Regions from separate parts of the Priestia sp. ABM2_011 genome, predicted to be linked through region 3. Evidence: riboswitches for the same ligand, from Rfam matches in the RefSeq annotation. Region 3 holds a riboswitch; each other region holds the start of a gene.
The links. A riboswitch is a leader RNA that binds a small molecule or an ion and turns the genes downstream of it on or off. The one in region 3 is predicted to bind S-adenosylmethionine.
Positions count from the first base shown of each region.

Region 1: another riboswitch for S-adenosylmethionine. It lies ahead of ACXAE4_RS21835 (hypothetical protein); the one in region 3 lies ahead of ACXAE4_RS08125 (hypothetical protein).
Region 2: another riboswitch for S-adenosylmethionine. It lies ahead of mtnK (S-methyl-5-thioribose kinase); the one in region 3 lies ahead of ACXAE4_RS08125 (hypothetical protein).

Region 1 is NZ_JBSWUB010000001.1:4,108,958-4,119,933, forward strand. It holds gene ACXAE4_RS21825 (VOC family protein) at 1-550, shown strand, start outside; gene ACXAE4_RS21830 (M20/M25/M40 family metallo-hydrolase) at 569-2,182, opposite strand; gene ACXAE4_RS21835 (hypothetical protein) at 2,649-2,891, opposite strand; SAM riboswitch class I at 2,960-3,061, opposite strand; gene ACXAE4_RS21840 (amidohydrolase) at 3,125-4,279, opposite strand; gene ACXAE4_RS21845 (GNAT family N-acetyltransferase) at 4,327-4,833, opposite strand; gene ACXAE4_RS21850 (methyl-accepting chemotaxis protein) at 5,040-6,263, opposite strand; gene ACXAE4_RS21855 (M48 family metallopeptidase) at 6,525-7,277, shown strand; gene ACXAE4_RS21860 (LapA family protein) at 7,568-7,903, shown strand; gene lepB (signal peptidase I) at 8,094-8,645, shown strand; gene ACXAE4_RS21870 (YndM family protein) at 8,681-9,127, opposite strand; gene ACXAE4_RS21875 (aldose 1-epimerase family protein) at 9,269-10,144, shown strand; gene ACXAE4_RS21880 (gamma-glutamylcyclotransferase family protein) at 10,299-10,976, opposite strand, start outside.
Region 2 is NZ_JBSWUB010000001.1:4,061,800-4,072,775, reverse strand. It holds gene nadE (ammonia-dependent NAD(+) synthetase) at 1-449, shown strand, start outside; gene ACXAE4_RS21645 ((Fe-S)-binding protein) at 731-1,450, shown strand; gene ACXAE4_RS21640 (LutB/LldF family L-lactate oxidation iron-sulfur protein) at 1,468-2,907, shown strand; gene ACXAE4_RS21635 (LutC/YkgG family protein) at 2,885-3,598, shown strand; gene ACXAE4_RS21630 (PAS domain S-box protein) at 3,884-6,040, shown strand; gene ACXAE4_RS21625 (methylated-DNA--[protein]-cysteine S-methyltransferase) at 6,060-6,563, shown strand; gene ACXAE4_RS21620 (hypothetical protein) at 6,564-6,728, opposite strand; gene ACXAE4_RS21615 (hypothetical protein) at 6,803-7,042, opposite strand; gene mtnA (S-methyl-5-thioribose-1-phosphate isomerase) at 7,167-8,225, opposite strand; gene mtnK (S-methyl-5-thioribose kinase) at 8,261-9,433, opposite strand; SAM riboswitch class I at 9,569-9,720, opposite strand; gene ACXAE4_RS21600 (carbon-nitrogen family hydrolase) at 9,812-10,594, opposite strand; gene ACXAE4_RS21595 (pyridoxal phosphate-dependent aminotransferase) at 10,707-10,976, shown strand, end outside.
Region 3 is NZ_JBSWUB010000001.1:1,542,302-1,553,277, reverse strand. It holds gene ACXAE4_RS08140 (TerD family protein) at 1-1,544, shown strand, start outside; gene alaP (alanine permease AlaP) at 1,610-3,013, opposite strand; gene ACXAE4_RS08130 (DUF1540 domain-containing protein) at 3,330-3,488, opposite strand; gene ACXAE4_RS08125 (hypothetical protein) at 3,589-3,933, opposite strand; SAM riboswitch class I at 3,997-4,098, opposite strand; gene ACXAE4_RS08120 (hypothetical protein) at 4,220-4,489, shown strand; gene ACXAE4_RS08115 (GNAT family N-acetyltransferase) at 4,528-4,974, opposite strand; gene ACXAE4_RS08110 (hypothetical protein) at 5,056-5,496, opposite strand; gene ACXAE4_RS08105 (glycosyltransferase family 2 protein) at 5,604-6,593, opposite strand; gene ACXAE4_RS08100 (DUF6044 family protein) at 6,606-8,291, opposite strand; gene ACXAE4_RS08095 (GtrA family protein) at 8,329-8,748, opposite strand; gene ACXAE4_RS08090 (metallophosphoesterase) at 8,907-10,232, opposite strand; gene ACXAE4_RS08085 (protoporphyrinogen oxidase) at 10,454-10,976, shown strand, end outside.

The DNA of each region.
Region 1 (10,976 bases), 2.6 Mb from region 3:
TCATTTTGGGCGATTTGCCCTTCGTACAGATGATATGGATTTGCTCATAACCGAGCTGAAAGACAAGGGCTACACTGTAAAAGGCCCTGTAGCGGGGTCTCGTCAAACTAATGATGGAGAAAGACTTCAATGGCAAATGTGTTTTATTGAAGATGACCATGATGCCCTCCCTTTTCCTTTCTTTATTGAGTGGGGTGAACCAGAAGAAAAACGCAAGCCAAAGCTAGCTGCTCTTTCTTCCCATCAAGCCGGTCAGCTGCAGCTAAAAAACATTTACTGTGCTGTACATAACCTTGAAGAATCCATCAGCAAATGGACAAAACTGCTGGACGTTCAGGCTGGCGAAAGCTACAAAGACTCTTTCCTTGATGCACGTTGTCAAAAACTATATGTCAATGAAGGAAACCTTATTTTTTGCAGCGGAACACAAGGTGTTGTCCATGATACATTAAAAAAAGTTGGAGAGCGTCCATTTTTGGTTGAATTGGATCACGCTCTAACACCGCAACAAATTACCGTACAAGGAGCTTCTTTTAAATTCAACAAATAAACATCCGCGGGCGGATGTTTATTTCTGTGCTTCTTTTATAGCTTGATAAATGAAGTGAGGCAAAATCTCAAAGGAATACTGAACGTCTAATCTTTCGGTCCATTGATGCGCATCTCTTCCCAGCGGTCCAATGTTCAGCACCGGCATCTTCAGCTCCTCTAGCTCTTCTAGCGGGATATGATATCCTTTATTCCATAGAGGCATATTGGCTACTAACGTGTTAAATGTATGAAGCGGGTGCTGCAGGCTGGCATAGCTTAAATCCGAAATTCCGCCAAAATAACTTTGTTCAACTAGCTCCACTTGGAATTGCTCTTTGGCAGCTGCCTGTACGTTTGACAAAATCCTTTGCACAAAGAGATCATCATGTGAACAAACGGCCGGGTAAAAAGGCGGCGTAAAAAATAAGACTATCATCGGAGCTGCTTCTTTACATAAACCAGCTAAAGAGTTTACTAATTTAATGGTTTTATTTCTGTCATCATCTTCTTGTGCCAAAAGTGCCGCTTCCATTTCTTGCACATATTTTTCACCGTGCTGTTTGACTGCATGAGTATAAAGTTCTTCATACGTCCATACGTTCACGTCAAGGGATGAACCCTCCATTCCCACAGCGTACTGCCGAGCAGCTTTATTATAATGTTTTTTCACATTCAAAGCCGCTTTGTCAGCCGATTTCAACAGCAGATCTGTTACTTCTTTAAGAGAGCGGTTTAACATAAATAAATTAAATAATACAACGGCAGAGTGCGGAACTTGAACGGAATACTCTTCTTTTAAATCTTTTTGTATCAGCACAGTAGGAGGTGGACTCGTTTCATCTCTTACTTTTTCGCAAAAATCAACGTTTAGTTCTATTTCTGTTGTTAAATAAGAAGCTAGTAAATTAGCATTCAAACCAGCTAGCGGTTCCCCTACATGAGTTTCTTTTCCATAACACAAAAAGCTTGGCATGATCTTGCCAATCGATCCTGAGTACACATAGTTCGTTTGATCACCAGGATAGCGGCTGAACACTGGTTCTGCATTTAGCATGAGAGAAAAATCCAGCTGATGTTTGCACGCAAGTTCTAAAAGAACAGGCACTGCTTTTCTCATTCCGAGCGAATTTACTTCTTCATCCGGTACCGACAGAAGCAGGATGTTTCCGTCAAACTCTCCGTTGCATGCTCGTTCAATCATACTGATATGCAGAGCAATACCTGCTTTCATGTCCATCGTTCCTCGGCCAAAAAGCCAGTCTCCTTTTACCATATCTTTTTGTACGTGCGCCGGAACTTGTTCCATATCATTATAAAAAGTACTCGTTAACGTATCAGCGTGAAAAGCATCCTTTTTCCACTGTCCATAATCTTGTACATCCACTACATCGTAATGACTGACTAATACAACTGTTTTATTCGTATTTTTTCCTTCAACAAAAGCTGTGACAATCGATCGCCCGTCTCCTGTTGAATGAAGCTCAACTTGCTCGTTTTTTTGAAAGTAAGGCAGCTTCAATAAATACGACGCCATCGATTCAGCCATTTCCACTTCTGCCATCGTTCCTGTCACGCTAGGTATAGAAACCAATTCGCTTACAAGCTTCTTTAACTGTTCTTTTGTTTGATACAAAGATGTTTTGTTCGACATACCCTTCATCTCTTTCCTTTTTCTAAATTTTCCATCAAACAAAACGATTCGTCAATCCCTTTGACAGAGACCCTTTCATTCTATCCCTATGTATCATAGTATGCGCTTCCTTGACGCACATGATAAAAAAAGAGTGCGCGGCTAGGGCTAGCACCGCACACTCTTTTTTTTACTTTTCGTCATCTTCTAAAAAGTCTAGGATACGATCAATAAGCTGTTCGCTTCCTGCATCGTTTCCATGTTCAAGAGACATTTCCATTTCAATGCTCCTTTCATAAAATATTCTTGTTTTATAACATACCACAATTCATTTCGAATGTAACCTTTAATTTGTGTAAAAATTTCGACAATTTATGATTAATTTTAAAACCTAGTGAGTAATGATTATACCCACCAGATTCTTCAATTGTCAAAAAACATGCTTTCTATTTAAAAACACTTTAAAAATAGAGGCGCGAGCAGACTTCTATAAAAGACAGCCTACTCGCTCAAGCTTGGAACAGCATGATGAATAAATTTCTAGTTCATTTGCTTTTTGTACATCTTTAATATCTATGCCTACAGCATATGTACGAACATGGTTTTCGACCACAATTTCATAAAATGTTTCTAATTCACGATAAGCTACTTGATAATGCTTTCCTAATAATTTTACGGCTTCCTTTAATGCTTTCTCTCCTGTATGTGCTGCAACTGCTGTATGACTCATAAAACCCTCTCCTTTTAGAAAAATAAAAAAAACTCATTTTGCTTTGATGCAAAATGAGTTTTTCACCCGTTTTATCACCCAAAGCACATGCTTTGCTGGTAGGAGCACCTTACATTCGTAGGTTGCTGTGGAGTCAAAGAGCCAGATTTCTCGTCCACTCGTGATAACTTTTTTAATTTAAAATTTATTTTATCAAACAATTCCATCCGCGTAAATAGAAAAATAAAAATATTTTAATTTTTTTGGTAATGGAATGAATTCAAAAAGTCAAAGCTTAGATTAGCAAAATAAGAAGCTGCTACAAGTAATGCCTCTTCATTTAATGAAAAAGAAGGATGGTGCCATTCATATTCTCCAGCCGTACCCATCCATACAAAAAATCCTGGTACACGCTGCTGATATACGGCAAAATCTTCTCCTCCAGGCGATTGTTCAGCTTCTACGACTTGATAACTAAGATTCTCTGCAGCGTTAATAACCAATTTTTCCAGCGTATCATCATTGTTTACTACAGGAAGATACGGATACCATTTAACGTCTACTGAAGCCCCGAAAGCTGCTCCAATCCCTTCAGCAAATCGTTTCATAAGAGCCGGTATTTTTTCTCTCGCTTCTTCTTGAAAGGTACGCACCGTTCCTTCAAGCGTTACTTTGTCAGGAATGACGTTCCACGAGCTCCCTCCGTGGATTTGAGTTATGCTGACAACAACATTTTGAAATGGGCTGAGATTACGGCTGACAATGGTTTGTAAACTAGTAACAATTTGACCAGCAGCAGCAATCGGATCTACTGTTTTTTCTGGAATACCTGCGTGACCGCCTACTCCTTTGACGTCAATTTCAAAACGATCAACGCTTGCCATTAAAGGTCCCGATTTGACACCAATGGTTCCTACAGGAAGATTCGGTTTGTTATGCATTCCAAATATCGCTTCTACTCCTTCGAGCACACCTTTTTCAACGAGCATTTTTGCCCCAGAAGCCGTTTCTTCGGCCGGTTGAAAGATGAATCGAACCGTACCGCAAAGCTCCTGCTGACGCTCTTTGAGAAGAATGGCTGCTCCGATTATAGAAGCCGTATGAAAATCATGGCCGCATGCGTGCATAACACCGTTCACTTCAGAAGCAAATGGCAGATTGGTTTTTTCTTCAATTGGCAGCGCATCAATATCAGCTCGAATAGCGATAGTAGGTCCCGGCTTTCCTCCCACAATTTCCGCTACTGCTCCCACGTCTAAATGTAATGCATCCGCTATAGAAATATCGTAGTGCTTTAAACACTTTTTAATACGTTTAGTTGTTTCATATTCTTTCATTGAAAGCTCTGGAAACCGGTGCAGCTCACGGCGTATGTCTATTAGCGTATTTAGTAGTAATTGATCTGTCATATTTATCACTCTTTCACATTTCTTAATTTAGACCACTTCTCTATCTTTTACGACAAAGAGTGTACCTCATTGAATTTTTTATAAAGAAATACGGTCGTATAGCCTTCTGCAAGGTGCTTTTCTTTAGCTTGAACATATCCTTTTCGTTCATACATCTCAACTAACCAAGGATGTTCTTTTGCTGTTCCTAAAGACACACCTGGCGATTTAAACGTATTTTTTATTACCTCTTCCTCTACTAGATGCAGCAGCTTAGATCCAACGCCTTTCCTGGCAAACGACGGGTCCACTGCAAACCACCAAAAGTGTGGAACAGCAAACGGACCTGGATGTTCTCCCCAAGGCATTCGTATAGATACAGTGGCAGCGATTCTTTTATCTTCTTCGTATACATAGCAAAGGTTTTGAGAAATATTTTTCTTAACGAGGGCAAGATCAGCAGTAGCTGCTAAGAAAGGAATGCCTAGCTCTCGAATAGGCTTATATGCTTGTAGAGTTAAGTTCAATAAGTTATCCGCGTCGTCATTTGTTGCCAAACGGAATTCATTTTTCATCTCTTTGTCTCCTTATATAGTACTTAAATATTTTATTTAACTTATAAGTTTACTAAGGATTAAAAAAGACAGACTGCCGCCTTGCGTACTCACTATACAACTGCTTTGATAACGTGTCAATTCTATTTATCGTTTTCTATAAAAGATATAAATAAAACGAATACACGCAGAAAACTGCGCGTATTACGTACATATCAAGATAGACTTCAGGACTCACTTACCGTAGCTTTTAAATTAGCTGCCAACATCACAAGTTCTTCTATAGATGCTAACTCCTCTTGTGAAGCCGCAGCTACTTGTTTAGCAACCTCCGAAAGGGTCATGACGGACTCCATTACTTTGAACGAATACCCATCAATCTCTCCTGTTGCCTTTGTCATTTTGTTCATTTGTTCTTGAGCGGCAAAGACATCTTCCATAATTGTGGAAAACTGTTGCGTTACATCTTCGACAGTGGCAATACCAAGCGTGACTTCTTCCGTATTCACTTCCATGTTTCGATAAGCCCGCTTTGCCTGTACTTCAATTTCTTTTAACAAATGACTGATTTGTATAGCGGACGTTTTAGATTCTTCCGCTAGCTTACGTACTTCCCCTGCCACTACAGCAAAACCTTTTCCATGTTCTCCAGCCCTTGCAGCTTCAATAGCAGCATTAAGTGCAAGAAGATTTGTTTGTTCAGCAATTCTTGTAATCGTATTAATAATGCGGCCAATCTCTGCGGAACGATCTTCGAGTCCCTTTACTTCACTGGTCGATATCTTAACGGTTTCATAGATTTTATTCATTTGATTCGTCACATCTTTCACCGCAACATTTCCGGTAGAAGCATGTTCAGAGGCTCTGTTCATCGATTGTTGTACCTTTGAAGAATGATCAGTCATTTTCTGAAGCAGCTTGGCCATATCCACCATAGCTTGCTCGGTTTCAACCACACTTAGCAACTGCTTATCAGAACCCGCAGCAATATCTTGAATAGACATCGTAACTTCTGTCACAGCTGTTTTTGTTTCCTCCATGCTTACAAGCAATTGCTCTGAGGAATGACTGACCGTGCTCTTTGTTTTACTTATTTTCTGACCCAGCATTCTCATGTGAGTCATCATTTCATTAAATGAAGATATGAGTGTACTAATCTCATTTTTCCCTTTCAAAGGAACAACATCTACAGATAAATCGCCGTTTGAAATCCCTTTCATTGTTTTTGACAAATTTTCAACCGCAATTATGTAGCGACGTATGATAAAATAGAACACGGTAGTTGTAAAAGAAACAAACAGAAATGTAATCACTAGCGTAATCGAAGCTGCTTGCTCTTGTTTCACAATAAGATAATAATTGGTTACTTCAATTACAGTAGATGTTATGGCCATCATGGCTGCAATCATACATAGCATTTTCATGCGTAAACTTTGAAAAGCTTTTTTCATTTTTTCATCCCCTATACAATCTAAAGACATAGAATGTCTAATCTATATTAGTAGTATCGGCATATTTTTATATTTTTTTGTAAAAACTAAAGAAGAATTGAAACAATTATTATTGGCGCTTTTCCACTAAATATTGGAATACATATCTTCCTGCAAGGCGCTGCAACAGCAGTTGATAACTGTCTGATTATTCTTTCATTTGACCAAACTCTACCTTTGCTTATAAAATGAAGATTTGTAGAAAGGAGTACGAAAAATTTTATGTATACGTATCAAACAGGCAATCAAACAATTGACTACAAAATTGAAGTCGTTCCAAATAGAACCGATATCACGGTGCAAATTTGTGACAAAGAAGGGGTAAAAGTTATTATCCCGAGAGGTCTTAATGAAAACAATGTGCGTTCAATCATCGCACGCAAAGCAACATGGATTTTAAAACAACTAAACGGTTCACAACCAGCTGAGGAAAAGCCAGCTGCTCCAAAGAAAGAAGCAGTAAAAAAAGAAACAGCTAAAAAAGAGGCTCCTAAAGCAGCAGCTTCTGCAGCTAAAACTGGTTCTTTTGAAGAAGGAGACAAATTCCCTTACCTAGGACGTCAATACCGCTTAAACATCGTTCGTGGAGATGTAGCAAAAGCTGAAATGACATTCCGTGCAAAATTCATTGCTACAGTACCTGAAAGCTGGAACGAGCAGCAAACAAATGAAGGTATTGGACAACTATTAACAGAATGGTACCAAGGCCGCGCAGGTGAAAAATTCCAAGAAGCTTTGAAATCTGTTAAAAAAGCAGCTGACAATGCTCCTGAATCTGTTAAGTGGGACGAGTTAGGTGAAGAATACGCTACGACTCAAGATAATACAATTGTATTAAACTGGCGTTTGCTAACAGCTCCTCTTGCAACAATTGAATATGTCATTGCTTCTCAATTTACAAATGCAGATGAGTTATTCGAAGATGCAGCTGAACGCAAACAGTGGTTAAGCGATAACACCCTAAACGCATTTTAAGTTTATACATAAAAAAAGCACGCGGCGAACGCGTGCTTTTTTTATGACAATGAAGCCTTATACCTACTCCCTTCCCTCAAAAATCCCCCTCTATCAGGTCTTTGGACATGTCAAACTTTCTACACCAATCGATATATTGTGTTTTAAAAGAAAGATATATATAATCAAGAAAATGTTTGATTTTGTTTAAATGTGGATACGTATACCTATAAGCAAGATAGCAAACACTTAAGATGAGTAGTTACGCTATAAAAGTTGTAATGACCATGTAAAGAAAGGAAGTGCAGCTTATGAAAGGACAGAGCTTTTTTATTTTAGGACTTATATTTGCTCTTATCATTGCTGTTTTAGCTGTAATTAACAACGATCCTGTACAATTTAACTATGTATTTGGTTCACAAAAATGGCCTCTTATTTTAATCATCTTAACAACGGCTGTGTTTGGAGGAGTTGTTGCTGCTTCATTGAGCTTTGTAAAAATTGTTCAACTAAGAGGACAAGTGAAACAGAAAAACAAGCGAATTGCTGAACTAGAAGAAGAAATCAAGCAGCATAAGCCTGTTGAGCCTGTTATAGAAGAAGAACCAAATCAACCAGCTACTCGAACTGAGCGCGCTCAGTTATAATAAAGAAAAGTCGTTATTTTAAAGAATAACGGCTTTTTTCATTTTTTGTTCCGCCAAGCATATTTTCGGGATACACGCATAAACAGATAGATATGGAAAACTTTAGTTCTGAATGGTACAATCAACACTGTTATATCTCTATGAAAAACCTAAATTGATAGTCTTACCGTTAAGAAGGTGTTCATCCATTATGATCAATAAAAAAATAAAGCGTGAAATTCTTACATACACAAGCGTCATCCTCGGCACCGTTTTGCTTTCTGTTGTCGTTCAGCACTATTGGTTTCAGCCCTACACTGTAAAAGGCGATTCTATGAAGCCTATTTTGCACGAAGGCAATCGAATTATTATTAACAAACACAGCAAGCTGGAGCGCTTTGATATTGTCGTGTTACAAGCTCCCTATAGCAGTGATTTTCTAGTAAAGCGGATTGTGGGCTTACCAGGAGAAACGGTCGAATACAAAGATGATGTTCTGTATATAAATAACAAAGTCAAAAAAGAGCCGCATCTTCATAAATATTTATCCAAAGTGCCCGCTTACGAGCGATTTACTGAAAACTTTTCCACGTACGAACTGTCTCCAGACGGCACGATACCGGATGGATACGTATTAGTGCTAGGTGACAACAGACGCATAAGCCGTGACGGAAGACATTTTGGCCTCACCCCCATTTCTTCAATCATGGGAGAAGTCAACATGAAATACTGGCCTTTAAAAGAAATGACTTTTATGCATTAACATATAAAAAGAAAGCTCAAAATTGAGCTTTCTTTTTATTTTGGATTTTCCTTATTTTCTACATGCTGTTCTTCTGCAAATTCTGTGTCATACGCTAGTTTTCGCTTAAAAGCCGGGCGCGTTCTCGCTGTATGCTTTGTTTCAATATGATTGAATAAGTAGCGGTGAACAAAAACTTCAGCAAATGTAATAATAGCTGCAGAAATAATACTTCCCCAAGCAATTTGAACGTAACTGTCTAATAACAATGTGCCAAAAATCCATACGCTCATATATGTTAGAACAAATTCAACAATAATGGCATCACGATTTCCCACTCGAGGCAGTACAATTCGATCCACTACTAGATATGTCACAACTGTCGTTAACAAGCTAAAAGAAATAATGTCTCCGATGGTTGCATCAAAAAACAAATCAAGGCCTATACCAAACGCAATAAGTGCCGCTGCAAATTTAATGAGCAATAATGTTGCATGATTCATATTTGAACCCTCCTTTTTCTATATTAATTTGAACAAAAATAGGGAAATTAATACCTTTTTTGCCAAGAAGGGTATAATATAAGCAAAGCCAGTACGTTTGAGACAGCTCTAGCGTACAACAATGATTTGGGAGATGTTGTAATGATTGTACTAGAAAATAGCGAAATGAAAGTCAGCGTTGAAGAAAAAGGAGCGGAAGTTGTAGAAGTATTTCATAAAGAAAAAGGCCTGCAGTTTATGTGGAGCGGAGACCCCGCTTATTGGGGACGAGTATCGCCCGTATTGTTTCCGATTATAGGCCGATTAAAAAATGATCAGTATACCGTTGATCAGCGCGAATACTCTTTGCCACAGCACGGTTTTTTACGTGATTCCGCTTTTAGCGTGATTCAGCAAACAACCGAAACAGCACGGCTGAAATTTGCTACAAATGGCCGCTTTAAAGACGTATATCCGTTTGAATGTTCAGTTGAAATCAGCTATCGTCTGGAAAACAACCGATTAACGTTTCAGTGGAAAGTAGTGAATGAAGATAACGGCGATATGTATTTTTCGATTGGAGCCCACCCTGCTTTTCGTATTCCGCTACGTGAAAACGAGCAGATTTCTGATTACTTTTTAGAAATGGAGCCTTCTGAAACTACGCCGAAGGAATTTGTGTTAAAAGACGCTCTTATTCATGAAAAAGGGGCTTCAGAAAATTTACACCAGCTGCCGCTAAGCGCAGATTTATTTGCAAATGATGCGTTAATTTTTAGTCATATTGACGGAATTACGATTAAATCAACGGTTAATGAAAATCAAATTAACGTTCAGTTTAATGATTTCCCGTATGTCGGTATTTGGTCAAAGTATGATATAGAAAATCATACAATCGCTCCATTTCTTTGCATCGAACCTTGGTTTGGAATTGCGGATACGCATGATCACAACGGAAATTTCAAAGAAAAATTAGGCATCAACCGTTTATCAAAAGACGGTGTATTTCAAACAGAGTTCTCTGTTTCCTTTAGCTAATGCAACAGAGAACATAACAAAATCAATCCAAGAGACGACCAAATGTGATCAATGATCTGTACTGCTTGTTACACCATAACAATGAAAAGCTCCGAACGATTACTTGTTCGGAGCTTTCTTCAACTAAACTACTTTTGTCCCAGCCTCTTTTATATTAATTATTTACTACATCACTATTTTTTAGCGCATGGACTTGCTCTATTAGCTTCTGAACGTATTCTTCGCTAAGTACACCTGTTGCTCCTCGAATAATTTCAGTAGAATAGTGATCCGGAGGTGCGACTTCTTTTTCTTTATTTAACACAAAAAAAGTAAGAACATGATCCACCATCTTACCTTCATGCTCGACAGAGATAATAGCAGGACGATAGCCGTTATTATCTACGCCTTCTCTGCCATACAGGTACGTAATTGCTTCAGGCGGCACGCGGTATAGTTTGCCTTCAACGACTCCGCCTTCTTCAACCATGTCTGCACGTCCTCCGTCGTGAATAACGTGATTATATCGAAGCGTATAGCCTTTAAAAACAGCTCTGCCGAGACAGTCTTGGAAATGCTGATCCACTCCGTGCTTAATAAAACGATCGTTATCCATACATGAACCGTAAGCAAAGTACAGCATACCTTCTAATAGATCTTCTTTCCACACGCGCCAGTTTCCGCCCGGGATAAATTCCTGCAGCAGGGAACGGTCTCTTGCTACATACACAACGGCTTCAAATTCACCTTGGTCCGTTTCAACCGTTTGCACAACTTTATCATATTCATTGTCTTTATGACCTTCATGAATGTATCCTTCTAATTCATCAAGCGCCTTCCACATAAGCTGATC
Region 2 (10,976 bases), 2.5 Mb from region 3:
ATGATAAAGTTTCCGACTTCAACAAAGGAAATGTAAAAGCACGTGAACGAATGATTGCGCAATATACGGTAGCAGGCATGTACAGTGGAGTCGTACTTGGAACGGATCACTCCGCTGAAGCTGTTACAGGATTTTATACAAAATTTGGTGACGGAGGAGCTGACTTAGTGCCTATCTTCCGTCTAAACAAGCGACAAGGGAAACAAATGCTAAAAGAATTAGGCTGTCCCGAGCATCTATATATGAAAAAACCAACGGCTGATTTGGAAGAAGATCGTCCACAGCTTCCGGATGAAGAAGCGCTTGGCGTAACGTATGAGCAAATCGACGATTATTTAGAAGGCAAAGATGTAGGTGAACATGCAAGTAACGTCATTGAAGGTCACTTCTTAAAAACGCAGCATAAACGCCAATTGCCAATCACAGTGTTTGATGATTTTTGGAAATAAATAAGTAAGAAGCTGAGACAAACGTAGTTTAGTTGAAGGAAATCCGAACGGTTTTGATTCTTGATGGAGAATCAAATTCGTTCGGATTTTTTTAATAATAGGGCAAACGTAGGTTTCACGTGTCTCAATTTCTTATTATTTTGTGGGAAAAATATCAAACAAAGAAATGTATTTTTGAAAAACTAGTGAAATTAGAAAAACATAGGAGTATAATAGCATTAAGTCATCTGATGACCTGTTAACTAAAAGAAGTAAAATGATCAGCTTGGAGGGAGCAAATGATGAAAGTATCTTTATTTGCCACATGTTTGATTGATATGTTTCAAACAAATGTAGGAAAAGCGACGGTAGAATTGTTAGAACGATTAGGATGCGAAGTGGATTTTCCAAAGAGTCAAGTATGCTGCGGGCAGCCTGCGTATAACAGCGGTTACGTAAAAGAATCAAAAGAAGCAATGAAAAACATGATAAAAGCGTTTGAGCATGCAGAGTACGTTGTATCTCCATCAGGCTCGTGTGTGACAATGTTTAAAGAATATCCTCATCTTTTTAAAGGTGATGCTGCATGGCATGAGTCTGCCGTGAAGCTTGCTGATAAAACGTATGAGCTAACGGATTTTATTGTAAACGTTTTAAAAGTAGAAGACGTGGGAGCCAGCTTAAATGGGAAAGCCACTTATCATTCTTCCTGTCATATGACGCGTTTGCTAAACGTAAAAAAAGAACCTTTTACACTATTAAACAATGTAAAGGGTCTTGAAATGGAGAATCTTGAAAACAGTCATAACTGCTGCGGATTTGGCGGGACGTTTTCGGTTAAGATGGGGCAAATCTCTGAACAAATGGTCGATGAAAAAGTGGGCTGTATAGCTAAAACAAACGCGGAGTACTTAATTGGAGCTGACTGCGGCTGTCTTATGAATATTGGAGGAAGAATTGAACGAAAAGGACAGCCTGTAAAAGTGATGCATATCGCTGAAGTGTTAAATAGCAGAATGTAAAGAAAGGAGAATACCGAATGTCTATGAAAATAGGAAACGATCAGTTTAAAAAACGCGTCGATGACGGAGTCAATAATGCGTTTATGCGCTTTGCGGTTTCAGGTGCTCAAGAGCGCTTAAGAAGCCGTAGATTAGATGCGGCGGAAGAATTAGGGAACTGGGAAGAATGGAGAGCGCTTGGCGAAGAAATTCGTCAGCATACGCTTGAAAATTTAGATTACTATTTAGAGCAGCTCACGGATAATGTAGCTAAACGCGGAGGCCACGTTTTTTTCGCTCAAACAGCTGAAGAAGCGAATGAGTACATAAAAAATGTAGCGAGGCAAAAGCAGGCAAAGAAAGTCGTTAAATCCAAGTCAATGGTTACAGAAGAAATTCATATGAACGCTGCTTTAGAAGAACTGGGCTGTGAAGTTATTGAAACGGATTTAGGAGAATATATCCTGCAAGTAGATGATCACGATCCGCCTTCTCATATCGTAGCTCCTGCACTTCATAAAAATAAAGAACAAATTAGAGATGTATTTCAGGAAAAGCTTTCTTATAAAAAAACGGAAAAACCTGAAGAACTAGCTCTTCACGCCCGGGAAATGCTGCGAAAAGAATTTTTATCAGCTGATATTGGCATCACGGGATGTAATTTTGCGATTGCAGAATCTGGGTCTATTTCACTTGTAACCAATGAAGGAAATGCAAGGTTAACAACTGCCCTTCCTAAAACGCAAATTACGGTTATGGGAATGGAACGAATTGTGCCAACGTTTGAAGAGTTTGAAGTGTTGGTAAGCCTGTTAACTAGAAGTGCAGTAGGTCAGCGGCTTACAAGTTACGTAACAGCGCTTACAGGACCTAGACTTCCAGGAGAAGTAGACGGACCGGAAGAGTTTCACCTAGTGATTGTAGATAACGGACGATCTGCGATTTTAGGAACTGAGTTTCAATCTGTTTTACAGTGTATTCGCTGTGCGGCATGTGTGAATGTATGTCCCGTGTATCGCCATATTGGAGGGCATTCATATGGATCTATTTATTCAGGTCCGATTGGAGCTGTATTATCCCCTTTGCTTGGAGGCTATGAAGATTACAAAGAGCTTCCATATGCTTCAACTCTATGCGCAGCCTGTACGGATGCCTGTCCGGTCAAAATTCCGCTGCATGAGCTATTACACAAGCATCGTCAGCGAATTGTCGAAAAAGAAGGAAAAGCACCTATTTCGGAAAAGCTGGCGATGAAAGCATTTGGCTTGGGAGCAGCTTCTTCTTCTCTATATACAGTGGGCGCTAAAGTAGCACCGGCAGCTCTTACTCCTTTTATGTCAGGAAGCAGTATTTCAAAAGGACCTGGTCCATTAAAAGCGTGGACGGAAAGCAGAGAGTTTCCGGCGCCTACAAAAGAGCGCTTACGAGATTGGTTTGATAAAAGGAGTGATGATGATGAACGGAAGCATTCAAAATAGAGACAGTTTTTTAGATAATATTGCAGCTAATCTTAAGCGAAGCAGGCGAACAAGCGGCGTAGTAAAGCCCCAATGGAAGCATGCTCCTCAGCATGAGGTCTACCGCAGCTATTCGCCGGATCAACTAAAGAAAGAGCTTGAAAACCATTGCGAACGCACTCATACTCGCTATGTAGAAACATCATCACAACACTTGCCAGCTGCGCTTGAAGAAGCCGTAGCGAACTATGGAAATGGTCTTGTGAGCACGTGGGATGATCCTAGGTTTTCCGAATATGGATTGAATCTGCTGATGGAGAAATGGGAAACAAGCAGTAGCCTTCATGTATGGAATTCTGCAAAAGGCGATGAGAATATTAAACTAGCTGAACAAGCAAATGTAGGCATCACATTCAGTGATTTGACGCTAGCGGAATCCGGCACAGTTGTTTTGTTCAGCAGCGGTGCAAAAGGACGATCGGTCAGTTTGCTGCCGGCCACTTATATTGCGATCATTCCTCAAAGCTCCATTGTCCCTCGCATGACACAAGCTGCTGAAATGATTCATGAAAAAGTAGAGCGAGGAGAAACGATTGCTTCTTGCATTAACTTTATTACGGGACCGAGCAATTCAGCTGATATTGAAATGAATCTAGTCGTTGGCGTGCATGGACCTATTCAAGCCACTTATATTGTAGTGAATGATCGATAGAGGCTGGGGAAAACGTATTTTAGCCGAAGTGAAAAACGAACCGTGAATCAAACATGTTGATTCACGGTTCGTTTTCTTTGTTATGTTGAGCATAGGTTTCATTTTGTTATGTCCCAGCCTCTTTTATTCATGCTCCTTTTTTAAATAACGGGAGAATGTGAAGAAATGTCGCATTTTGAATAAACGTGACTAATTTTAAAAAGGTAAAAAGCAAATCTTGTAGAATACTAAGTCTATAGATAAAAGGTGGGGAAATGGGAAGTGCAAAAGAAAGGAGCAATGAGCATGTCACCACACAGAGAATTAACATCTGAAGCTGCGCAAAAGCAGCAAGGTGAATTAGAGCAGCTACGAGCTATTTTTAATGACGTATTAGATGCCATTGTCGTATTTGATGAGTATTTTCAAGTTATAAATGCCAATGAATCAGCCTGCGGGCTGTTTGAAAAAACAAAGGATGAGCTATTAACGTATCAAATGAAAGATTTTCTCATGTATTTTCCGTATGACATGATTGAAGCGTACTATCCAGCGCTTTTAGAAGAAAGCTATTTCAAATATGAAGGCGCGATGACGCTTCAAAGCGGCATGATGAAACATGTTGAATTTACTTCACACAAACATAGTCACATGTCGGGCATTATTGTGTGTACATTTCGAGATATTACACAGCACAAGGTGATGGAAAACGAACGGTTTATTAGTCATCATATGTTTATGGATGTATTTAATGAAGCGGTAGATGGAATTGTTATTTTTGATCGAACTGGTCAGCTTATCGACGCGAACCCTTCATTTTGCGAGCGATTAAATTATACAAGAGCACAGCTTTTAACCAAAACGTTAGAGGAGCTTGTAGAACCTACTTATCATTATAAAGTGAAAAAATTATGGAGAACTCTGCATCAAGAAGGAAAGACAAGCGGCGAGCTGCCGATTAAGCTCGAAAATGGAGACGTTACTTTTTTTGAATTTACCACAACGGCTAATATATACAGTCAATACTATATGTCCATTATGAGAGACGTGACGGAAAAACGGCTGATGGAGCAGCAGCTGTTGAGAAGCGAAAAAAATTTCAGGGCTATTTTTGAAAATGCGATTGAAGCCATTTTGATTTGGAAAGACGATGGGGAAATCTTAAACGCTAATCTTGCTTCGTCCCGTACTTTCGAGCTGCCGTTGAACAAATTGATTGGAAGTAATTTGTATACGTTTATCGATAAGCAAAGCTTTAGTGCATTAAAAATGCTGCAAACATTTCAAAAAGAAGGAGAAATTCGCAATCAGCTTCCTTTTTACATGCCAAATGGAGAAATCAAACAGTTGGAATTCACAGGGAAAAAAGGCATTATAGAAGGAGACCATTTAACCATTTTTCGAAACATTAGTGAACGTACAAAAATCGAACAAGAGCTTCGGAATAACGAAGAGAAATTCAGACAGATTTTTAATGGTTCGATCGATGGGTTAGTTTTATGGGACGGCAAGCGAAATATTATTGATGTGAATTCTTCTCTTTGTGATATTCTCGAACTCAGCAAAGAGGAGATTTGTGCGCATTCCATGGAGGATTTTATTTCTTCAGCGAATTTAGATGCGGTCATTGAGCATAAAGAAACAATTGAGCAAAAAGGGGAAGCTGAAGGAGAGATTACGTACGTTACGGGGAACGAAAAAGTTAAAAACATCGAATTCTCTACGAAAAAAGATATCTTGCCAGGTCTATATATGACGCTTTTAAGAGACGTAACGGAACGAAATCAAATGCAGGAGCAGATTCGGAAATCGGATACGCTTCAAGTAGTCGGACAGTTAGCAGCTGGGATTGCGCATGAAATCCGCAACCCGATGACGGCTTTAAAAGGGTTTGTTCAGCTGCTAGAAAGCAGCATTCAAGAAGATCACTCTCTTTATTTTGATATTATTAAATCCGAATTAAAAAGAATCGAAACCATTATTACAGAGTTTCTAGTACTCGCTAAGCCACAGGCCGTAAAGTTCGAAAAGAAAAATCTAGCTGCGGTTGTTAAAGAAACGATTGATTTATTAAATGCTCAAGCGCTTTTAGAAAATATTCAGTTTGAACTAAGTGTGTCCCCTCAGCTGCCAATGGTATACTGCGAGCCGAACCAAATTAAACAAGTACTAATAAATGTAATTAAAAACGCAATTGAAGTTACGTCAAACGGGGGAAGAATTTTTGTTGAGGTCTATTCTACAGAGCCGCACTACGTGACGGTCTCCATTCGAGATCAAGGAGACGGAATGCCCGAAGAGCGCATCAAGCGCTTAGGAGAACCATTTTATACGACAAAAGAAAAAGGAACGGGGCTCGGTTTGATGGTCTCATATAAAATTATCGAAGAACATAAAGGGCGAATTGAAGTGGAAAGCAAAATAGGAGAAGGAACAGCTTTTCGTGTTATTCTTCCAGCCTAAACAGAAAGGATAAGCGAGTATGTACTATGGAGAAATGAACTTATTTTCTGATTTGAAAATTTATATTGTAGCCTCGGAAAAAGGGGTTCAACATATTTGGTTTGATAGCGATGATCACAACGAGCAGCTTAAAAAACTTGTCCATGACGAGAATTATCACCTTGTGAAAGAAGCGAAGCGGCAGCTTCAGGATTATGCTGAAGGGCGCACGCTAACATTTGATGTGCCTTTGGATATAAAAGGAACAGACTTTCAAAAAGAAGTGTGGTTAACGCTTAAAGGTATACCTTATGGACAAACGTGGTCTTATAGTGATGTAGCGGAGTCTGTTAATCGCTCTAAAGCCGTAAGGGCTGTGGGACAAGCGAATCGTCGAAATCCACTGCCTATTATTTTACCTTGTCACCGTGTTATTGGTAAAAATGGAGCTTTAACAGGTTATGCAGGTTCCCAAACTCATATAAAAGAAAAACTATTAATGCTTGAAAGAAATGTAGCAAAAGGCGCTCTGGAGTTAAAATAACTATTCACCGTCTAATTTCCAGCCTTCTCCCTGCACAAAAACACCGTCAATTTGCTGAGGAGAAGGGAGGGAATTTAGTTCTTCATCTTTGGATAAATCGAATAGCTGATATTGCTGCTTGCGATTCAACGCTTTGTTTTTATCCGTTTTTTGCTCTGCACTCATTTTTACTCCTCCTTATTCAAAAAGAATCCCCTATAATATATGTAGAAAAATCAGAGAGTACTGTTACAATTGTGTTACAAATGCAGCCAAAAAGCGCTGTTTAATAAAAAAGGTTGAGACATAACAAAATCAATGTCATCTAAAGATGAACAACTCGTATAGATGAACTGAACCGCTTGTGACACCGCAGTTGATTTCCGTGCAAGACTTCGCTTTCCGCGGGCGGCCGCTGAGCCTCCTCGTCGCTTGCGCTCCTGCGGGGTCTCACCCCTTCCGTTTTCCCCGCAGGAGTCTTCGCCTTGCCCTCCAATCAACTGCTAGAGGGAACGAAACAGATAAAACGATATTTACCATCACAAAAAAACGAACCACTAATCAACATGTTGATTAGTGGTTCGTTTTGCAGTGGGGCTAAAATACTTTTGTCCCAGCCTCTTGTTATTGAGCAGATTGCAGCAAAACTTTTTGAATGGATTCAAAAGACGGGGAATGGATAACTCCATGCTCTGTAATAATGGCCGTAATCAGTTCGCTTGGCGTCACATCAAAAGCTGGATTGTACACAGAGATTCCGTCTGGAGCAATTTGCGTATCTCCAATGTGCGTTACTTCTTTAGGTGAACGTTCTTCAATAGGGATGCTGCTTCCGTCTTGAATAGATAAATCAAATGTGGACTGCGGCGCTGCTACGTAAAATGGAATACCGAATGCTTTCGCTAAAAGAGCAAGTCCATACGTTCCAATTTTGTTAGCCGTATCGCCATTTGCTGCAATGCGGTCAGCACCTACAATGATCCCATTAATTCCTTTTGTTTTAATGGTATGAGCAGCCATATTATCCGTAATCAGCGTAACGTCTACTCCCGACTGCTGAAGTTCCCATGCTGTTAAGCGAGAACCTTGAAGAACGGGTCTTGTTTCACAAGCAAATACTTCAAGCGGAATATCGCGCTGCTTAGACAAGTGAAAAGGTGCTAATGCTGTTCCATAATAAGCTGTAGCAATTGAACCAGCATTACATATTGTCATGATTTTATCTTTCTTTTTAAATAAAGAAAGGGCATGATCTCCAATTCGGTAGCACGTTTCTTCATCTTCTACTTGAATTTGAATCGCTTCATGAACAACTTTTGTTTTAGCTTCATTAACGGACGAAGCGGATTCAGCGCTTTTCGCTACGCGGTCCAATGCCCAAAATAAATTGACGGCAGTCGGGCGTGAACTAGCTAAATACTGTTGATCTAGAGCTAGCTTTTTGTTAAATTCCTTGACTGAATCCGTGTCATAGCTAAGCGCAGAAAGAGCAAGACCAAAAGCCGCCGTAATGCCAATTGCAGGGGCTCCGCGTACTTTCAAGGTAGTGATAGCATCCCATACGTCTTTAATGGTTTGCAGCTTAATATATTCAACTTTGCCAGGAAGCTGCTGCTGATCTAATAAAGTAATATATGATTCATTCCATTCCACTGAGCGCGGAAGTGATAGTGTATTTGTCATGCTGATACCGATCCTTTCATTGTGTACATTATTCGTTATCGAAGTAAATGTTCAAATTCATTTGGTGAAACGTCTTGTTGGTGCAGAAGTAAATAGCGTCCAATTTTTAACGCAGTACGTTTAGCGTTAATTTTTCTTTCCTCTGAAGAAATTTCGTCTAAGTCCGCCACGTGAGCTAAGCCAATCGTACGTCGAATGATTTCACACCCTGCATATCCAACAGCATCTTGCCACGTTTGCGTTAAAATTTCATGTAACAAGCGCTCATCTTTAGCGAAAGGTTCAGTGTTTTCAGAATGCCAAAGCGCAGTAAAGGTATCTTTAAATACGTTCCATGTGTTCGTAATGTGTGCAAATAACGGTTCGCGATCTGTTTTTCGAGAAAGAGCATTTAAAAATAAATTTGCAACAAATTGGCCTAAATCGAATCCAAACGGACCGTAAAAAGCAAACTCTGGATCAATCACTTTCGTTTCTTGACTGCTAGCAAATATGCTTCCTGTATGTAAATCACCGTGAATTAGCGTTTGGGCATTTGTTAAAAATTTATATTTTAATTTTGCTGCTTGTAACTTTACATCTCCATCGTTCCACAATTCTTCTACATCAGGACGCAGCGCTTCTTCAAATTCATTTGTATCGATATCAAAAAAAGGATCTGTAAAAACTAAATCTTCCGTAATATTGCATAAGTCCGGATTGCTGTACTTGACGACTTCTTCTTTTTTATCCTGAGGCTTTAAGGCAAAATCCGACGTTTTGAACGCAATATGTCCTAGAAAAGAACCGATATGCTGTGAAAGCAGGGGATAACTTTCTCCTTGAATAAGTCCGGCGCGGGAAATCGTTAAATGAGACAGATCTTCCATGACCGTAACAGCAAGCGTTTCATCGTGGTAATACACAGCTGGTACGAGTTCAGGGGTAAATGCACCGAATTGCTTGAGCGCATTGCTTTCAATCGTGGCACGGTTCAAGGATAGAGGCCAGCTCTCGCCTACAACTTTTGCATAAGGAAGTGCTTGTTTGACGATAATGGATTTATTCGTTTGATCATTTATGATGTGAAAGACGAGATTTAAGTTGCCATCACCGATTTCACGGGCAGTCAGTGCTTCTGTGGCATCAAAGAGACCTAGCTTTTTCACAAGTTTGATTGCTGAAATTTCTGTTAAAGGCTGATACTTCTCTGTTTTTGTTGTTGACATTAGAATCCCTCCATAGTTTATTAAACTGATTTGTTTACTAAGTTAATAGGTTTAAGAATGTATGGAGGCTTTTATAATTTTAGAAAATATAAAAGCCTCTTTCGTTGGAAAGAGGCTTGATTGTAGTGTTCAAACCTCTTATCTGCCAGAAAGAATTACTTTCTGTTGGAATTAGCACCGTGCCTTTGTAAAAACATGTTTTACGGGTGTGATCCATCTTAGGATGGAATGACGGTCGGTTGCTGGGCTTCACAGGGCCAAATCCCTCAGCCAACTCTTGATAAGAGTACGATTACTTATTCAATTTTGATTTGTTTGAAAATTTTATGTTATCTGGTGAAAATCGTATCATGCAAAAAAACGGCTGTCAATACATAATTAATAAAATTCTGTGCGGCGATCTGTAAAGACAGGAATTTGTTTACGAATTTCTTTTACAAGTTCCAGGTTAACGTCGGCACTTAAAAGTTCTTCGCTATCGCCAGCTTCAGCGATTATTTCTCCCCACGGATCGATGACTAAGGAATGTCCGGCAAATGTGTTATTAGGATCTTGGCCTACACGATTACACGCGATTACATAGCATTGATTTTCGATTGCGCGGCTAATGAGCAGTGCTTTCCAATGGGCAAGTCTTGGAGCCGGCCACTGAGCAACAACAAATAAGACTTCTGCTCCGCTGCTAGTATGCACGCGAATCCATTCTGGAAAACGAATATCGTAACAAATAACTCCTGCGCATAAAGACTGTTCAAGTGTAAAAAGATTTTTTGCTGTTCCTGCTTCTAGATAGAGGTGCTCATCCATTAATTTAAATAAGTGCAGCTTACTGTATTGTGATACTTCACGACCTTTTCGGTCAAAAATATACATCGTATTTGTGACGCCTTGCTCTGTTTTTTTCGCGATCGAACCTGCCACAATATTTACTTCGTTCGTTTTAGCAAATTGAGAGATTAATTGCTTGGCCTGCTGTCCTTCATCATCGGCAATTTCGTCTAGCCGCGTCAAATCATAAGCTGTATCCCATAGCTCAGGAAGCACAAGGATGTCAGGGTTTTCTTTTAGAGCTTCCGTCATTTTTTGTTGAATATATTTTCGGTTTTTAGTTGGGTTTCCAAACGCAATATCAAGCTGCAAACACGTGATTTTTACACTCACTTTATCATCCGTCCTTTTTTTAGTAGTTGAAAAAAATGACTTTACAAGTTGAGTATTACAATATATTATTTGTGACTAGAATTTCAAGAATTTTTTGAGAAGGTGTGCGATGATGAAACAATTTGAGCAATCGGAACTATTAAAAAGTTTACCAAAACAATTTTTTGCATCACTTGTAGGCAAGGTAGGAAAAGTAATGGCCCAAGGGCACGACGTTATTAACTTAGGGCAGGGAAATCCTGATCAGCCTACTCCTTCACATATTGTAGAAACACTCCAAAAAGCAAGTGCTAATCCTATGCATCATAAATATTCTCCATTTCGGGGGCACCAGTTTTTAAAAGAGGCCGTTGCGACTTTTTATAAACGAGAATATGGCGTT
Region 3 (10,976 bases):
CATTTGTTAGCTCAGTGTTAATTAAGACAAAAAAACTACCTATTGATGTCTTGTCTTCTTATTTTAAAACAGCAACAGATGTCTTACGTTTGGCAACCGCTTTATCTGATGGCGATATTAGCCTTTCATCACCCACTTTATTTAAGAAGTTTAGTCGTTTTGAACGCCGAAGCTTGTTGCAGCTGCTAGAAAGCACTCCAAACGTAGAAGAAGATATGTTTCGTTATAAAGTAAAGTGGATTCGTTTAGGTGAAATTTTACATCCTGGAGAATACAAACATCGATTTCCTCATGCTGCTAAAGGATTCGATACTGTTCGGAATCATAAAAGACCATTGACGTTCTATAGTAAATTAGAGAAAGCACTCGAGCAACAAGACGTCTCAAAAGCAGTTTCACTTTTAGAAAAACGTCCAGGTGACTTTGCTAGACGAATTGACCATTTGCTGCGCTTATCTACTGGGGAACAAGAAGCTGCTTCTATTATTACAGCATTTGCAGCGGTCGCTCATCACGTCTCTACGCCAGTACTGCTTCAGCTCTATTCACATATGAAACATCGACATCATAGACAAGATATGCGCGTAGTGTTTCCAAAAGGGAATGTGTCCAAAGTAATGGCGCTTGATAATCCCTTACCCTCTCTTCGTAAAAATCTTTGTGATGGTGTAATAGATGCATGCAAAGATGCTTTACATGACCGTTTTGCTAAGTTGCCACCTCTTGGAAATGTATGGCTTGATGAACGTTTGCGTGAACAAACTATACCGTTTTCACAGCGTTCAAGCAGCAAAACATTAAAAACGATTAGCAGGGGAAGTAAATTAACAATTCCTGAAGGCGATACGCTTCGTTTTTTCATTTGGTGGAAAGAAGGCTTTGCAAATGGTGAACATACCGGTAGTGTAGATATTGATTTATCTGCCGGAATTTACGATGAAAACTGGCAGTATAAAGAGCATATTTCTTATACAAACTTATCTTCAAAAAGCTTCAAAGCTTTTCACAGCGGAGATATTACATCTGCTCCTAACGGGGCATGTGAATTTATTGACTTGCATATCCCTACGATTCTAAAAAAAGGCGGCCGTTATATATTGATGAACGTTTATTCATTTTCTGTCCAGCCTTTTGTTATGCTTCCCGAATGTTTTGGAGGATGGATGATGAGACAGCACATAGAGTCCGGCGAGATATTCGAACCTTCTACCGTACAAAATAAAGTAGATCTTGCTAGTGATTCCACCATCTCCATCCCTTTAATTTTTGATTTACAAGAGCGAAAATTAATCTGGACGGATATTTCGCTGCATCACCATGTTGAATTTGAAAATAATCTTGAACAAAACAATGGTTCGGTCTCTCTTATGGGAAAAGCCATGACAAAGCTGTTAAAGCCAACGCTTTATGATCTTTTTTCATTTCACGCACAAGCTAGAGGAACACTTGTCCATGACAAACAAAAAGCTGACACTATTTATTCGCTTGATGAAGGTGTTACTCCTTATGATATTGAAACAATTATTGAAACCTATCTAAACTAATTATTTATAGGAAAGTAAGAACAAATAAACGAAAAGACCTCTTTCCAAGAAAGAGGTCTTTTCGTTTACTTCACTAGCTTTTGCTCAGTCCCAGCTGAACCTTGACTTCGTTTATGAAATCCTTTTGCGTAGTACGCAATAATAAGACCGATAAACCATAGTGGTCCGATAACAACTGCAATTCTTGTATCTGGATTGTACGCCATAAGAACAACCACCAGCGCTAGGAACGCAAGTGACACATAAGACGTTAACGGAAATAAAGGCATTTTGTATTTTAACTTTGCCTCTTCACCTTTTTTTAGCGTTTTGCGATACTTAATTTGAGAAAGCAAAATAATTCCCCAAGTCCAAATCGCACCGAATGTTGCAATGCTTGTTACCCACGTAAATACTTTGGCAGGCACAATGTAGTTTAACGCTACTCCGACTAATAACGCACCCGCTGATGCTAAAACAGCTTTTCCAGGTACGCCGCCTTTTGTCAGCTGACCGTATCCTTTTGGAGCTTCTCCGTGCTCTGCTAAGTTAAACAGCATACGGCCTGTACTAAAAATACCGCTGTTACAAGAAGAAAGAGCTGCTGTTAGCACCACAAAGTTAATAATGCCTGCCGCTGCTGGAATCCCGATTTTTTCAAATGTTAATACAAACGGGCTTCCCTGTGAACCAATTTCTTGCCAAGGATAAATCGACATAATGACAAATAATGCACCAACGTAGAAAATAAGAATACGCCAAAAGACCGAATCAATCGCTCTTGCTAGAGATTTTTCTGGATTTTTCACTTCTCCCGCGGTAACGCCGATCATTTCAATTCCTAAATATGCAAACATAACCATTTGCAGCGACAGTAAAATACCTTTGAATCCGTTCGGGAACAGCCCGCCGTTGTCCCATAAGTTTTTAATACCCGTCGCAACGCCGCCGTTCCCGATTCCAAACACAATCATTAATAATCCAACGGCAATCATTAACACAATCGCTAAAATTTTAATAAGTGCAAACCAAAATTCCAGTTCACCATATGCCTTAACAGCTAAGAAGTTAACTGTTGTCATGATGACAAGCGCCGATAACGCCCAAATCCAGTTTGGTACATCCGGATACCAATATCCCATATAAATACCAACGGCTGTAATTTCAGCCATACATGTTACAACCCATAAAAACCAGTAGTTCCAACCTGTTAGATAACCAGCAAGGGGCCCTAAATAGTCGCGCGCGTACTTGCTGAATGAACCTGCAACAGGTTTTTGAATCGCCATTTCTCCAAGTGCTCTCATAATAAAAAACATAATCATTCCGCTAAATCCATACGCCAATAATATTCCCGGCCCTGCTAATTTAATAGCAGATGCAGATCCAAGAAACAGCCCTACCCCTATGGCTGCTCCTAAGGACATCAGCGTCACATGTCTTTCTTCTAACCCGCGTTTCAATTCTTTCCCCTGAGTTTTCCCCTGCATAAACGTCTCCCCTTTTTCCAATCTGTCAAAACGAGATGAATACAGCTTTTTTGTTAGCGCTTTCATATAAATTTATGCTAAAAGTCAGCTAGGCTGTATATTTGTATTCTATCACCTTTCTCTCGTTTTTCTTTTGTCGAAAAACAAAAAAATTATCGTATCATTTTGTTTAAACGCACAATTAGACGTAGACACTGCTTTTTTACTATGTATTTATTATCGCACCTAAGTAATAGTATTTTTTTAAAAATAGAAAAACGCCGACTCAACTCCGTCAGCGCATCGTTCATTTTATGCTTTTTTATAAAACTAGCATTTATCTCGCGGGTTCAAAAGTTTTACAGCCAGGTTCTTCCGTTTCAGAAACATGGTGACTACTTTCAGGACTCACAACGTAAATGGACTCTGCACTGCATTTATTTCCCGATTTCCAATACATGCACTCATTCACTTCACATAATACACCTTGGGCCACTGTTATCCCTCCTTTTTTTGTCTTATCTATTTACTACCCGAAATAGAACGCTTCTAACATTTACATGCAAAAAAACCGCTTGTTTATCAAGCGGATCCTTTTACTGCGTGTGTTCAACATACTGTTTTTTAGCTAAATATAATTCACGACTCAGCGTGATCCGCCGTTCTCTCAAGTTCCTTAATTTAACTTGAAACTGTTCATTAGTTGGCTCTTCTTGAATTAAGCGATACGTAAAAGAAATATCTTCATTTAACTGTTTAAAATCTTCCCATATTTCTTGAACGAGTGCGGATTGTTTGTCTTCAAATGAACGATTTTGCTTCGTTTTTAGCGCGGCTAAAATTTCCTGCTGCCACGTTTCGTCTTTTAGTTCTTTTGCTAACAAGTATAGATCTAAATAATCATCAACGCTTAGCGCCTGTTGTGTATTTTTCAATGTCATCACCTTTTCTATACGAAATGTTTCTTCCTAAGAAGAGGATTTCATCATAGAAAAAGATTCCTCTTCTTATCTGTCAGAGCTAGGCTATGCTGGAATTAGCACCATTCAATGATTGTGGTTGCTGAGGCTTCAAAGGGCCAGTCCCTCCACCTCTCTAGATAAGAATATTTCGCTTTTAAATTATTTCTGACTATTCTAATATGTTTTATAGGTTACGTCAATAGCTTTTCAATAAAAAGAAAAAAGAAGTAAAATATGGTATGATTTTATAAAGGATGGTGAGCACATGAAACGATATATGTTATCTGCTTTTTTGGGAAGCTTGCTGCTGCTTCTTAGCATTGCTTTTTCATCTACTTTCCACGTTGCAATTGTCAAAACAACCGGAAGCATTGGAGGGATTATTTTAGCAGCGGCGGCTTTAGTTATGAACGCGCTTGAAGATCCCCCTCCTCAGGTAATACAGGTGCCGGAGCTGTTGAATCACTGGATAAAAGCACCGTTTGGGCTACTTATTTGCTTTTACTTTCATTACCGAACCTCATCGCATGTATAACATCTTATGTTTTATGGACTCGCTGACATTCACCAACATTACGGACGTTTTGCCACCTGTAGGCTCATTGATATTTGTTTATCTACAAATCCAAGTTCACGGTACACATGCTGTGCAAAATTCCCAGCATGAACGCTGAGTCTGATTTCAGGGTATCCTTTGATAGACAATTCATCAATTGCTTTTTGCATTAACGGCTTGGCTAGACCTTGCCCGCGGTATTCTGGTAAAACATATAACTCGTAGATAAAGCCAATTTCTGCTTTTGAAAAGAAGTCGGCAGATGGACCGACAAAAACCCAGCCTGCAAGTTTATTTTCTTGTCTAGATACTAAATAATAACACCCTTTTTCAAGGGCATTATCAATTAGTTCATTTACGCGTTCAGTTGACGGTTGAAACTGATGCGTTGTTCCTTCAAACAGCGCATCAGCAGATTTCGTCCGAATTTCCTGTATTTCTTCTTCAGTAGCTTTTGCAATCATCACAATCTCTCCTTTCGTGTTCGTTTTCCACATACAGAGATAAATTCCTGCAAAAAAAAGTCTTCGCCTAAGCGAAGACTTTTATTTAAATTCAAAATGTTCTTGATGGTTGCCTTGTTCATCCGTCCAGTTAATCATGATGTCTAAGCCTGCCGCTTTTCCAGGAACAGCAAAATTGGCATAGCGAAAACGCTGACCGCTTTTGCTTAAGTTAGACCTTTCAATAGGAGAAAACAAGCTGTATTTCGCCTTATTTTTTCCTTCGTGCCTAAAAGCTTGGACCTGCACACGCTCTACGTCTTTTCCAATGTTTTCAACGGTTAATCCATATGTATGATAGACGTTATTTTTCCACTTTAGCTGATTATCTCCCGTCATGCTCGCTTTTGTCAGTTCGACCGACCATTGTTCAGATGATTTCTTCATTGGAAGTTTCTCAATCGAAAGAGCGCTGACATGAATGGTTGCAAAAGCAAGCCAAACAAAACAAAAAGTGCTGACTGTATAAAGTAGTCTTTTCATAGATTTTGATCTCCTTAGAAATTTTAGTAGTAGCATCTCCTATTACCTTAAAAATTATGATAAACACTTTAACAAAAAAGCCTCTCCATTCAGGAGAAGCTTCTTAATTAATGCATCAGCAAATCTTTTTGTTTGTCTAACGAGTGTTTTGTATATAAATCTCTTTCAATCGCATATTTAGGACGCTGTTTCACTTCGTTGAAAATCTTGCCAATGTATTCTCCGACAAGACCTATTCCCATTAGCTGCAGGCCGCCTACAAGCCAAATTGATAAAATAAGAGACGTCCAGCCAATTTGCGTATGATCTAAATATTTTTGAATCAGCGCATAAATGCCAAACAAAATACTAAAGAGAAACGAAGCTCCTCCAAGCAGCGTCAGTAAGCGTATAGGTGCTACGCTAAAAGACGTAATCCCGTCAAATGCAAAAGCGAGCATTTTCTTTAGCGGATATTTTGACTCACCCGCCGTCCGTTCTTTGCGGTCATATGTGACTTCCGTGGAGCGAAATCCTACTAATGGTACAAGGCCCCGCAAAAAGACGTTTCCTTCTTTATATTTCATGAGTTCACCAAGAGCACGTTTGCTCATAAGGCGAAAATCAGCGTGATTTTGAATGAGCTGAATTCCTAGCTTGTTCATAAAACGATAAAACCCTACTGCCGTGGTTCGTTTGAAAAATGTATCGGTTTCTCTGCTGTCTCGAACGCCATATACAACTTCATACCCGAGCCAATATTTCTCTACAAAAGTACGAATGACGCTGATATCATCTTGCAAATCCGCGTCAATGGAAATGACGCAGTCAGATTGCTTATGAGCTACTTCTAATCCTGCAAGCAAAGCATTTTGATGTCCTACATTTCGCGCTAACTTTAACCCTTTTACAAACAAATTGCTGCAGCTTTCTTTTTCAATAAGCGACCACGTGCTGTCTTTACTTCCATCGTCTACAAATAAAATAGTGCTTTCACTTGATACAAGTCGTTCATTAATCAGTTCTTTTACTACAGTAGTTAATTGAAAAGACGTCTCTGTGAATACTTCTTCTTCGTTGTAGCATGGAACCACGATCGTTAAAATAGGTCTGTTCATGTTATTGCCCCCTTACTTTGCTTCATATACATACACTTTCCAAGCGGACTGTTTATCGTTAAATGCTTTTAAAAAGTGCAAACCGTCGCTTTCAGCATTTTCAATTGGCACAGCTGAAAAAATATAGCGACCGCCCATTTTCTTAAATTGGCTGATATTAAGCTGCAAATGACGGATTTTTTTCGTTGAGTCTTTTCGGTAATCATATTTTTTCCCTAGCTCGCTAACAAACACATAGCAGCGATTGCCCCAATGATCATAGTAGCTTTCTAGTTTTTTATTTTTATCAAGCTCTTTGGCAATAATTTTGCGAAACTCATGTTTATATGTTAACGGATAGAAGTTGTTATACGTATCTAGCGTATAAAAGCCGTTATACTGAGCAATTGATGGATGAAGCCCTATGCTCGCTACGCGATAAGATGATTTAGGTTTTCCAATATATCTGCTTATTTCATCAAATTGATGCACAGCATAAAATTCTTTGACTGAAGGCTCGTGATTGTAGCGATAGTAAAGTTCAGGATTTGCTATAAATAACAAAAGCAGCTGTAAAATCAAACATACCCACACAAACTTTTTCCACGCCTTGCTCCTTTTCCACAAAACATAGCCGCCAACGGCAAACATCAAATAAATAATGAGCGGGCGTAAAAAGTGAAATCTAGCAAAGTTGAACGTATTAAAAAGCTGATATTTTTCTTTTAGCGGCTCCCAACCTTTATAAAACCAAAACGCATACCAAATCGACAGTAGTAGATTAAGAATAAATAACTGCAAAAACGTTTTTTCAAGCTTTTCCTTGCGATTTCGAGCAACAAACCACAATACGACAAAAGAAAGCGGTAAAATGACAAAAGTATGAAGCGTCATTACATGCGTATGCCCGAGCGTATAGTTCTTCAAAGCAAGGCGAACGGAATGTCCAAAGCTTAGAGTAGAGCTTAAAAATTCATTTCGACTCGTCGGGGCCTCCGGAAATAAAAGCGAATCAACAAGTCGGTATTCAATGAGCAGAAAGACAGCAGTCATCGCTGCAATACTGCTTAAAAAAGGAATATTCCACGCTCGTTTTTTTACTACGTCTCTTAGCCATAGCAGCCCCATCGCTGCTAAAAAGAAGAAAAACCCGAGCACAAAGCTCGCGTAAAACGGGAGCAGTAAAAGTGTAAGCCATTCCTTCCACGTTCCTTCGCGGTTTCGAATGGTTAAAAACGCCCACAGCGCCAGCGGCTGTCCTAATGTACTCAGCATGCCCGAAGGCCAAAATGGCGTAAGTGCAAAAGCAAGCGATACAAGCACTCGAATCGCATACGCATCCTTGCTTTTAATAAAATGCTTTTTTAATAACAAATACATTCCAATTAAAGCAAATACGCGCGTGATCGTTTGACTCAGGCTGTATGCAAGCATGGTCGGGAATAAACCATATAGCCACTGGATACCGCTAAATTCTGTTCCAAACGTATTCCTCGGCAATCCGTTAATAATTTGAGGTAATACGGCATGACTGGAGCCAAACAGCTCTCCGCTTCGATGCAGAACTTTATACCACGTAATATTTGAGTCTAAATTATCATGCACGCGTATATGTGAATTTTCCCCAAGCAAAAACATAGGAGATACATACGCAAGCAGCAAAAGGAAAGCGATAATAAGCAATGTTTTTTCTTTATTCATAGCTGTTTCTTTCTTCATCTGTTAACACCTATTTCCATTTCATAATGACTAAAAGCTAATCGTGGACGACTGCTTCTTTTTTTGTATTAAATACAAAGTATTTTTGACCCGTATAATTTAAAAGCGTATACAGACCTGTTCCAATTAATATACCGACGTCTTTTTTGAACGGACGCACCGCAACAGGAAGTTGATGCAATAACCAGCTGGAGAACTGCAGTCCAATATAGTAAGACAAGCCGTAGCAAATGCCAATAACTAAAATAAAACGCAGTATGCTTTTTGATAAATGAACTCCGCTTTTAAACGTAAATATTCGATTTAACACGTAGCTGACGACTGCCCCCGCTGCATTGCCAACGAACGTCGCTATCCAGTAATGATGAAAGATATGAAGCAACACATACATAATGGAGAGACCTACTGCTGTATTGACCAGTCCCACTACTAAAAAACGTACAAAAGATCCTTTCATATAAACTCCTTTTGATTTTGATACTTTCATAAAAATTACATATTATGACTTTAAATACAGTTTCAGTGTAGCAACTCCACTTAAAAATCTAATGAAAATAACATTAAAAACAGATGAAAAAAAGCTAAAAGAATCAATAAAAATCAGGATTCTTTCAGCTATTTAGTAGAGCCTTCAATCATTAATTTTTGATCGCTTTGATTATCAAACGCATCCACTGCCGCTACTTCTATTTGATACGCAGTATGAGGCTGCAAACCGGATAACGGAAGACTTAAAACATCCGGAACAGGATCGCTGTAATATTGAGAAAATGCATTATATGTTTTGACCACTTTTCCAGTTTCTTTATTTTTGACGGTAATGCGATAAGAATGAACCATCAGATTATCCACCGCTTGCGTAAACTGGATATAAAGCTGATTTGCTGAAGCTTTTTCTTGTATAACAGAAATAGTAGAGCTTGGAAGAAAAATCGGTTTTACTAAATCTCGCTCATTCGTGTAGTGAAATTTTTTTGTATCTGCAGGTGTGTCAATTTCCCACGCTTCTCCCGTCCACTTATTGGCGTGAAAATCCCGCCTTTTAACGACTACTTTTCGATTATAAACCTCTACAAGAAGACCTTGACTCACATCTCGGTAGCCAGGAGGAAGTTCACCTTGTAAATATCCAGCACCAGGCCATATATACCGAACAGAAGACGTTGCAAGAGAGGTGAAATCTCTTTGAAAAATAGTACGAGGGTCGTCCAACGGATGGTGGGTATGACCAGAAAACGTAATGACCTGCGGATAAGGTTTTAACGTATTGTAAAGAAGCTGTTCATTCACTTCTATCCCCCATCTGTTTTTCCCGTACAATGTATTGTTAATAGGCTGATGAATAAAGACAAAAATCGGTTTTTTAGGATCGTCTCGCTTTGCTATCTTCAACTGTTCAGCAAGCCAGTTAATTTGTTTGATTGAATAATCACCGGCGGTCAGACGGCTTTCTGTTCCAAGCATGATAAAATGATATCCTTTTATCACTTGATGAAAGTAAAGAGACTTCATTTTGGTTTTAGATAAAAAACGCTGCTGCGCTTGCTGATTGGTTACACTGTCCCGGTATTCATGGTTGCCAATTGTAAAAAGAGACACGGCCTGCGACTGTTTATTTTGATTATAAATAGAAAAAAAGCGATCGTATTCTTTTAACGCGCCTGTGTCGGCCAAATCTCCTACGACTACGAATGCATCTTGTTTCGGTGCCTGTTCATTTAATTGCGTTAATGCATGTTGAAAAGTACGCAAATCAAGCGTTCCTGTTTCCTTAATGTGAACATCACTGATCACAGGAAAAACTAGCTTTGGTTCGATGTATCCGCTTCGTCCGCTCTTCTCTTCAGCTCGTACATTTAAGGTAATCCCGCATATAAGAACACTTATTAATACTAAAGCGAGCCAGTCTTTTTTCAGCGTTTCCATAAAACCGCCGAGCATGATGCTTCCTCCTTCCTTCACTGCTGCGTCTCAGTCATTTTCTCTACGTGTATGAGCTTTTATTTTATGTAATTTCAAAATATATAATCGTATAGTTTCAATATTTCTTTTCGTGTTTGCATACACTATGTTCACAATCAATTCATTACACTTTTCCTAGTCATAGTGGTATGATTTTCGTATATTACAGACTAATTGTTGAAAATGTAGGAGTGAATATTTTGAAAACGGTCGCTGTTATTGGAGGAGGAATTACGGGCTTAACCACTCTGTACTATTTGCAGAAACTAAAACGAGAACGTAATCTTCCGCTTAAATTATTATTACTAGAGAAACATCCCCATCTAGGAGGGAAAATCAATACGCGTGAAGCTGGGGAATTTATTATGGAAACAGGGGCGGATTCTATTGTGGCTCGAAAAGAAAACGTTATGCCTCTGCTAGAAGAGCTGTACTTAACAAACGATTTAGTCTATAACGAAACGGGCAAATCATTTATTTACTCTGCTAATGAGCTGCTTCCAATTCCTGAAGATACCATGTTCGGTATTCCAACAAGCGTGGAATCTCTTTTTAAAAGCGAGCTGATTTCTTCAAAAGCTAAAATTACAGCTTTAAAAGACTTAATTACTAAAAATACAACGTTTACGAAAGACAGCTCGATTGGACTCTTTTTAAAACATTTTTTAGGAGAAGAGCTAGTAGAAAAGCAAATTGCACCTATTTTATCGGGCGTCTACTCTG